3 regions of the Bacillus sp. EB V-12 genome follow, and region 3 is predicted to be linked to each of the others. Evidence: predicted binding sites of a transcription regulator. Region 3 holds the regulator's gene; each other region holds the start of a gene.

Region 1 (3,292 bases), on a different contig from region 3:
GTTTTATGTTTACGAAGTTTATTCATAAATGTTTTTACAAGATTTACAGCAATCTCATCTACACGATCATCATTGTTACCGTATTTAGGGAAATCTCCTTCAATCTCGAAGTCAACTGCAATACCATTTTCATCACGAATTGGTTTTACTTTTGCGTATTTAATTGCACTTAATGAATCTGCTACTACAGATAGACCAGCGATACCTGTTGCCATTGTACGAAGAACGTTTGTATCATGAAGTGCCATTTCAATACGTTCATAGCTATATTTATCATGCATGTAATGGATAACATTTAATGTGTTTAAATATAGACCCGCTAACCATTCCATTGTCATATCAAACTTATGCATAACTTCTTCATAATTTAATACTTCAGAAGTAATTGGTGCGTACTCAGGACCAACTTGTGCTTTTGACTTTTCATCTTTACCACCATTAATCGCATATAATAATGCTTTCGCTAAGTTTGCACGAGCTCCGAAGAACTGCATTTGTTTACCGATTCTCATTGCAGATACGCAACATGCAATACCGTAATCATCGCCGTATTCAGGACGCATAATGTCATCATTTTCATATTGAATTGCTGATGTTTTAATAGACATTTTCGCACAGTAGTTTTTAAAGTTCTCTGGTAATTGTTTAGACCAAAGAACAGTTAAGTTTGGTTCTGGAGCTGGTCCTAAATTATCTAATGTATGCAAGAAACGGAATGAGTTCTTTGTTACTAATGGACGACCATCTAATGCCATACCACCGATAGATTCAGTTACCCAAGTTGGGTCACCAGAGAATAATTCATTATAATCAGGTGTTCTTGCGAATTTCACAAGACGTAATTTCATAATGAAGTGATCTACAATTTCTTGTACTTCTTCTTCTGTTAAAGTACCATTTGCTAAATCTCTTTCAATGTAAATATCTAAGAATGTAGAAGTACGTCCAAGACTCATTGCAGCACCGTTTTGCTCTTTAATCGCTGCAAGGTATGCGAAGTATAACCATTGGAATGCTTCTTGTGCATTTGTTGCTGGCTTAGAAATATCGAAGCCATGAGAAGCAGCCATTTCTTTTAACTCTTGAAGTGCACGCATTTGCTCAGATAACTCTTCGCGTAAACGCATCGTATCTTCGCTCATTACACCACCAGTTAAATTCAAATCAGCTTTTTTCGCTTCAATTAAATGATCAATACCATATAACGCTACTCGGCGATAGTCACCGATAATACGTCCACGTCCGTATGCATCTGGAAGACCAGTAATAACACCTGATTTACGTGCATTTCTCATTTCTGGTGTGTATGCATCAAATACACCTTGGTTATGAGTTTTTCTCCACTCTCTAAAAATACGACTAAGTTCTTTATCCATTTCGTATCCATAAGATTCACAAGCTTGTTCTGCCATACGAATACCACCATATGGTTGTAAAGAACGTTTAAATGGTTTATCAGTTTGGAAACCGACTACTTTTTCAATATCTTTATTTAAGTATCCTGGGTCATGTGATGTAATAGAAGAAACAATTTTTGTATCCATATCAAGAACGCCACCGTTTTCACGTTCTTTCGTTGTTAAATCCATTACTTGATCCCAAAGTTGTTTCGTTGCTTCAGTTGCTTCTGCTAAGAAAGATTCGTCCCCTTCGAAAACGTTTACATTATTTAAAATGAAATCGCGAACATCAATCTCTGCTTTCCATTTTTCACCTTTAAAGTTTTCCCATGCGTTTTTAACATTTTCTAATACTTGAGTCATCCTAATCTCCTCCATTTTTGATTAGTACAGGACTAAGATTTTTTATATAACAGCTTACACACTTAGAATACTACTTTTTTACGAAAGTGAACGAAATAGTTGTGACATGTTTGTGAAATATTGAGCAAACTACTATATATATAGTGTTAACTTTATTTAAAAGTCTTTAAAATTAACCCTTTCCTTAATTGTATTTTTTTGGTATCCTTATATACGAGTCCTATTTTGTAATATAAGAACAATACCCATTGTAGAGCTGTAATACTCTTATCTCCTAATCTGTTATAGTTTTTATAACAGAACAAAAAAGTGTACACATGTTGTACACTTTTTTTGTTACTTCTATAAAACATCTCTTTTTCTATTGCCATCATAGAATCCGCCACGATTGTCTGTTAATGCAATTATTTGATCTAGTCCTTCTATATGATCACCTATAATTCGAAGTACAGCTGGTGGATGACCTATTTTAGCAAAATGTTCACTGGGACGAATACGGTTCATCTTATCGACCTCAACACGACTTACACATGCAACTTCAAATCCTGAAAGAATAGCTTTCACTTGGGCTACACACGGCGCCAGTAAAGATCTATACCCAATTTCTTTCAAACACTTACGGCTAAACGCATTCGGTACAGCGATAAGAGAGCCTACGCCTAGATCTTTTCTATCACAAGCTAAATTTAATGCATATTTAAATGCAGTTACAAGATGAAGCGGTACTCTTAAATCTAAATAATGATTTAGATCATTTAATGCAACATCTGTTCCATCTGCAATAGCTTTCGCAAAAGGATACAGCTCACTCGCTGGAATAACAAAATCGCCATCTATAAATAACACAATTTCTCCTTTTGCAAAATACGTTCCAAGTGAGCGCCCCACATCATTTCCGAGTGCTTCTTTATATACAATTGTCGTTGCCCCTTTGTCTTTTGCAATTTTTTTCGTTTTATCTGACGAACCATTTACGACAACGATAATTTCGAAGGGTTCAATGTTGCGAAGCTCTTCTATAACGTTTCCAATTGTTTTCTCTTCATCTTGTACGGGAATAACAACCGATAGTTGCTTTCCTTTATACAAATCAGATGTAACACCCCACCCTTGATAAAACTCTTCAAAACTTAAAGTATGATAGACACTATCCCTTTTCCTATTTCCATCATAATATCCTCCTCGCTCATCACTGCTTAATATCCGTTCTGCTACTGCTTCTATATGATCACCTATCATTCTTTTTTCAGATTGGGAAAGATTTGGCCCATATGCAGCATGCTGGAATGGACGAAATTTATTCGGCGTAATAACGTCAATGGCACAATGACGACTAATTCTCCATTTACTTTGAACTAGGTGTAAATGAGCCACAATAGGATTAACAAAACATTCATATCCGATGCTTTGAACGACTTCTTTCGTCAGCGCATGAGGTACATCTAATAAAGAATTCATTTTTAATTCTTCACGCTCTAACATTGCATTTAATATTTGGCGCCATACTGTAATAGAAGTGGTTTTTTGCC
Region 2 (3,292 bases), on a different contig from region 3:
CGGTGCAATTGCTAAAGCAAAAGAGTTAGTAAATGAAATACCGAATTCATACTCTCCAAGTCAGTTCGCAAATGAGGCAAATCCTCGTGCATATTTTAAAACATTAGGACCTGAACTGTGGGACGCATTGAATGGAGAGATTAACATATTTGTTGCTGGAGCAGGAACTGGCGGTACGTTTATGGGGACTGCATCTTATTTGAAAGAAAAAAATATAGATATTAAAACAGTTATCGTAGAGCCAGAAGGATCTATTTTAAATGGTGGTAAGGCTGGTTCACATGAGACCGAAGGAATTGGACTGGAATTTATCCCGCCATTTTTGAAGACATCTTATTTTGATGAAATTCATACGATTTCTGATCGAAATGCATTTTTACGAGTGAAAGAATTAGCGCAAAAAGAAGGACTTCTCGTTGGGAGCTCTTCAGGAGCAGCATTTCATGCGAGCTTACTTGAGGCAGAGAAGGCAGCACAAGGTACAAATATTGTAACCATTTTTCCTGATAGCAGTGAGCGCTATTTAAGTAAAGACATATACAAAGGATGGGAATAAAAAATGAGAGCAAAGACAAAGTTAATTCATGGTATTCGCATAGGAGAACCTTCAACTGGATCTGTAAACGTACCGATTTATCAAACAAGTACGTACAAACAAGAAGCAGTTGGTAAGCATCAAGGATATGAATATTCACGTACAGGTAACCCAACACGTGCAGCTTTAGAAGAAATGATTGCTGTATTAGAAAATGGGCATGCTGGATTTGCATTTGGTTCAGGAATGGCTGCTATTACAGCGACAATTATGTTGTTCTCAAAAGGTGACCACGTTATTTTAACAGATGATGTTTATGGCGGAACATACCGCGTTATTACGAAAGTATTAAACCGTTTCGGTATTGAGCATACATTTGTAGATACAACAAACTTAGAGGAAGTTAAAGAAGCGATTCGTCCAAATACGAAAGCAATTTATGTGGAAACACCAACGAACCCACTACTAAAAATTACTGATATTAAGAAAATATCTACTCTTGCTAAAGAGAAAGACTTATTAACAATTATTGATAACACATTCATGACGCCATATTGGCAGTCGCCGATTTCTTTAGGAGCAGATATTGTGCTTCATAGTGCAACGAAATATTTAGGAGGTCATAGTGACGTAGTTGCAGGTCTAGTAGTTGTAAATAGCCCACAACTAGCAGAAGATCTTCACTTTGTACAAAACTCAACAGGAGGTATTCTTGGGCCGCAAGATAGCTTCTTACTACTTCGTGGTTTAAAAACATTAGGAATTCGTATGGAAGAACATGAAACGAATTCACGCGCTATTGCTGAGTTCTTAAATAATCATCCAAAAGTAAATAAAGTATATTACCCAGGTCTTGAATCACATCAAAACCACGAATTAGCAACAGAACAAGCAAATGGTTTTGGTGCTATTATCTCATTTGATGTAGATAGTGAAGAGACATTAAATAAAGTACTTGAGAAATTGCAGTATTTTACACTGGCTGAAAGTTTAGGAGCAGTAGAAAGTTTAATTTCTATTCCATCTCAAATGACACATGCATCAATCCCAGCTGATCGCCGCAAAGAATTAGGAATTACAGATACATTAATTCGTATTTCTGTCGGTATTGAAGATGGTGAAGATTTAATTGAAGATTTAGCACAAGCGCTAGCATAATAAAAAAACGCACTGCTAATATAGAGCAGTGCGTTTTTTTATTACATTATTTTGTGAAACATTTCACAAAATAGACATACACAAACGAAATGATTTCATGTATATTGAATTCAGGAAATGTTACTCACGAACAAACTTGTGAAACATTTCACAAACAATGAAATTCATGTAGGAAAGCATCTCTATTTTTTTATGTTAATTGGGACTTATTTTGACCTATAGGGACATATAAGGACCGTGATAGTAGAATAGGAGGAAATTTACATGGTAGTCAAAGAGAAAGTTGTAAATGAAATGCAGGAAGTAAAAAAGATGATTGATACACTAGTAAATAATGGTCAACAAGCTTTACAAGCATTAGAAAGTTTTACACAAGAGGAAATTGACAACATTGTTCATGAAATGGCATTAGCAGGTGTTGATCAACATATGCCGCTAGCAAAATTAGCAGTTGAAGAAACTGGCCGTGGTGTATATGAAGACAAATGCATTAAAAATATTTTTGCCACTGAATATATTTGGCATAGTATAAAGCAAGATAAAACGGTAGGAATTATTCACGAAGATTCTCATGAAGAAATAATAGAAATCGCGGAACCTGTCGGTGTAGTAGCTGGGGTAACGCCAGTAACGAATCCAACGTCGACAACAATGTTTAAAGCGTTAATTGCGATAAAAACAAGAAATCCAATTATTTTCGCGTTTCATCCTTCCGCACAAAAATGTTCTGTGGCAGCGGCGAAAACAGTATATGATGCAGCGATGAAAGCTGGTGCACCAAAACACTGTATTCAATGGATTGAAAGACCGTCTGTTGAAGCGACGAAACAATTAATGAACCATGATGGTGTAGCACTCGTTCTAGCAACTGGAGGCGCTGGTATGGTGAAATCAGCTTACTCTACTGGAAAACCAGCGTTAGGCGTTGGGCCTGGTAATGTACCGTGTTATATAGAAAAATCAGCACATGTAAAACGAGCTGTTAATGATTTAATTTTATCGAAAACATTTGATAACGGTATGATTTGTGCATCGGAACAAGCAATCATTGTCGATAAAGAAATCTATGATGATGTTAAAACAGAAATGATTGAAAACAATTGTTACTTTGTAACAGAAGAAGAAAGAAAAAAATTAGAAAAGCTTGTTATAAATGAAAATACATGTGCAGTAAATAGTGATATTGTAGGGAAATCAGCACAGTATATTGCCGATTTAGTTGGGATTACTGTTCCTGAACATACAAAAATGCTTGTAGCTGAAATTCAAGGTATCGGAGCAGCATATCCGTTATCTCGTGAGAAACTGAGTCCAGTATTAGCTTGTGTGAAGGCGAATTCATTAGAAGAAGGATTTACATATTGCGAAGAAATGTTGAACCTCGGTGGTTTAGGACATTCAGCAGTTATCCATTCTACAAATAAAGATGTGCAAAAGCAATTTGGATTACGTATGAAAGCTTGCCGTCTCATTGTAAATGCACCTTCATCACAAGGTGGAATAGGTGATATATATAATGGATTTATTCCATCACTTACACTTGGTTGTGGTTCATACGGAAAGAATTCAGTTTCCCAAAATGTAACAGCCACTCATTTA
Region 3 (3,292 bases):
TAATTTTTTCGCAAATCACTATATAAACTTTCTATATAGAATACTGCCTTTACTATATGAATCGTTGTTTCCACTGCTCGTATGTTACAATATGAAAGGACACCCTAAGTTGTTTTCGCTACACACACAACTTTCTCCTGTCTTCTATTATAATTTCAAATAAGGATTTACGAAAAAAACATAATTCAAGTGAGGTTTATATCGTAGGTAGCATATTTACATGTTATCCTAACTTATCTCATACACTATAGTTAGAAAGGATGGTTAAACCATTTGAAGAAACAATACTGGTGGATTATCGTTACATACATTTTAATGCAGTTATCTGGCGTTGTTGGATTACCACTTCTCCTAAAAACAGGACTCTATGATAATAGAGGATTTACCATTGAGGAAAAAGGACAAATCATAACGGGACACTGGGCAATCATTAGCTTCTTTATTGCATTATGTATCGTACTTTGGTTACTTAGAACGGATATTCGTGACAGGCATTTAGATGCAATGCGCTCTTCTGTTCCAGCTACTATTGGATGGATTTTTATCGGGTTCTTCTTAGCTTTCTTTTCACAAATAGTTGCCGGTATGATCGAGATGCAACTGCTAGGAATTAAACAAGGTTCAGAAAATACAATGAAACTGATGGAAATTGCAAGAACGACACCTTGGTTCCTTATTGTTGTTTCTATAATTGGACCTATCTTAGAAGAAATCGTATTTAGAAAAATTCTATTCGGTACACTTTATAAGAAGTTTAACTTCTTTATTGCAGCTATCATTAGTTCGCTTGTATTCGCAGCAATTCATTTTGATTTTACTCACTTATTGGTATACACTGCTATGGGGCTCGTATTCGCCTTCTTATATGTGAAGACGAAACGTATTATCGTTCCGATTGCAGCTCATGTTGCAATGAATACATTAGTCGCTATTGGGCAAATTTTTATGAGCAATGAACAAATTCAAGAAATGATTAAAGAAGCTGAAAAAATGCAAGGCTTTATCGGAGGATTTTTTGTATGAGAAACTCACCATTGTTCATGGCTGCACTATACTTCCTTCTTGGATGTATCTTTACACGCTTCGCCATTACGAACGTGACAGATACAATCTGGAATATGTGGACAATACTATTTGCAGTTATGGCAACAATTGATTTTAATTTGGCACTTCGCCTTATATTAGTTAAATTCACAAACAAGAAACAATAATAAAACGCAGAGGTCGCTCCCTCTGCGTTTTATTGTGGATAGTTTTTCAAAAAGTAAACTAATGTTTGTAACTCTACAGCTAAGTCAATATGATGAATTCTAATATTCTCTGATACGTTTAATCGCGCTGGTGTGAAATTCAAAATACCGTGCACGCTTGTTTCAGCTAATCTATCTGCTACAGCTTGTGCTACTGTAGCCGGTACTGTTAATATTGCCACTTGTATATCATTTGATAATCTCTCTTCTAATTCATCTAAATGATATACAGGAATGCCCCCGATTTCTGTTCCAACTTTCTCTTCACTAACATCAAATGCCATTTCAATTTTTGTATTATTGTTTTTCGTGAAATTATAATGTAAGAAAGCGGTCCCTAAATTACCTACTCCAATAAGTGCTACACGTGTTATATCATCTTGATCAAGTGTTTCGCGGAAAAATGATAATAAATAATTTACGTTATATCCATATCCCTTTTTCCCTAACGCTCCAAAATACGAAAAATCTCTTCGTATTGTTGCGGAATCTACTTTTACTGCCTCACTCAATTCGGCCGATGAAACACGCTGCTTACCAGAAAGAGATAAGTTTTGGATAAATCGATAGTATAGAGGCAATCTTTTAGCAGTGGCTTGTGGAATCTTTTGCTGATCCATATGACCTCTCCTCTCTTCCTATCTTTATTCATATACTTTAATCAAATACAGAAGTTTAGCACTCATTAAATTCCTTGTATAATAAAGAGAAGAAGTATTCTCTCTTTATTTTAAACTATACACTATTTTTAGTATGATTGAGAAATATAAACATGGCAAAGTTAAGAAATTATTTGAGGTGAAAACATTGATTTTATTACAAGTAAACGCGCTTTCGAAATTATACGGTGCAGAAACAATTCTTGCAAACATAAAATTGGAAGTACAAACAAAAGATCGTATCGCATTAGTTGGAAGGAATGGAGCAGGTAAATCTACATTATTAAAAATTATCGCTGGTGAATTATCTCATGATGGTGGCGAAATTATAAAACCGAAAGATGTCTCAATCGGATATTTAGCTCAAAATACTGGACTAGAAACGTCTTTAACAATTTGGGATGAAATGCTAACCGTCTTTACCCATTTACAGCAAATGGAGACAAAACTCCGAAGGCTTGAGCAAGAAATGGGAAAAGAAGAAAACTTTTCAAACGAAGCTACATATGAAAGATTGTTAGCTGATTATGACCAATTACAACTCAATTATAAAGATCAAGGTGGATATCAATATGAAGCGGATATTCGCTCCATTTTAAGCGGCCTTGGCTTCCCAGTTGAAACGCACCAGACGACGATCTCTACTTTAAGCGGCGGGCAAAAAACAAGATTAGCTCTCGGGAAATTATTATTAACAAAACCAGACTTACTTATTTTGGACGAGCCTACAAACCATTTAGACATCGAAACATTAACATGGCTTGAGCAATATTTGCAAGGTTATCCTGGCGCAATATTAATCGTCTCACATGACCGTTATTTCTTAGACAAACTCGTTACACAAGTATATGAAATTTCGAATAAAGAAAGCAGACGATTTGTTGGTAACTACAGTAAATATTTAGACTTAAAATCAGCATTATATGAGCAAGAAATGAAACGTTACGAAAAACAACAAGATGAAATCGCAAAACTTGAGGACTTCGTTCAAAAGAATATAGCTCGCGCTTCTACAACGAAACGTGCTCAAAGTCGCCGTAAACAACTAGACAGAATGGAATTATTAACGAGACCATTAGGGGATTCTAAGTCAGCATCATTCCACTTCGATATTGAAAAACAAAGTGGAAATGATGTTTTACAAGTAAATGATGCAACCATCGGCTATAATGAAAACCCTATAATTGAACATGTAACTATGCGCTTAACTCGCGGAGATAGTGTTGCTTTAGTTGGTCCAAACGGAATTGGGAAATCCACATTGTTAAAATCCATTGTGAATAAGTTACCACTATTAAATGGTGATGTTTCTTTCGGATCAAATGTATCTGTTGGTTATTATGATCAAGAACAAGCAAACTTAACATCTTCTAAACGGGTTTT

The links. Region 3 encodes Rex, which represses fermentation and respiration genes when NADH is low (regulators of the CRP and FNR family bind a similar motif). Its sites were predicted from a motif close to TTGTGAAATATTTCACAA; they were not measured.
Region 1: the regulator Rex is predicted to act here: its motif matches at 1,874-1,891, upstream of pflB (formate C-acetyltransferase).
Region 2: the regulator Rex is predicted to act here: its motif matches at 1,745-1,762, upstream of adhE (bifunctional acetaldehyde-CoA/alcohol dehydrogenase).

The regions. Positions count from the first base shown of each region.
Region 1 covers NZ_JBUXJL010000008.1:179,440-182,731, reverse strand. Annotated here, with positions in the region: gene pflB (formate C-acetyltransferase) at 1-1,763, opposite strand, end outside; gene ACZDYH_RS22670 (hypothetical protein) at 1,916-2,137, opposite strand; gene ACZDYH_RS22665 (glycosyltransferase family 2 protein) at 2,106-3,292, opposite strand, start outside.
Region 2 covers NZ_JBUXJL010000001.1:298,964-302,255, forward strand. Annotated here, with positions in the region: gene ACZDYH_RS01545 (O-acetylserine dependent cystathionine beta-synthase) at 1-556, shown strand, start outside; gene ACZDYH_RS01550 (bifunctional cystathionine gamma-lyase/homocysteine desulfhydrase) at 560-1,693, shown strand; gene adhE (bifunctional acetaldehyde-CoA/alcohol dehydrogenase) at 1,958-3,292, shown strand, end outside.
Region 3 covers NZ_JBUXJL010000028.1:8,286-11,577, forward strand. Annotated here, with positions in the region: gene ACZDYH_RS29855 (CPBP family intramembrane glutamic endopeptidase) at 274-1,023, shown strand; gene ACZDYH_RS29860 (YdiK family protein) at 1,020-1,211, shown strand; gene ACZDYH_RS29865 (redox-sensing transcriptional repressor Rex) at 1,241-1,870, opposite strand; gene ACZDYH_RS29870 (ABC-F family ATP-binding cassette domain-containing protein) at 2,058-3,292, shown strand, end outside.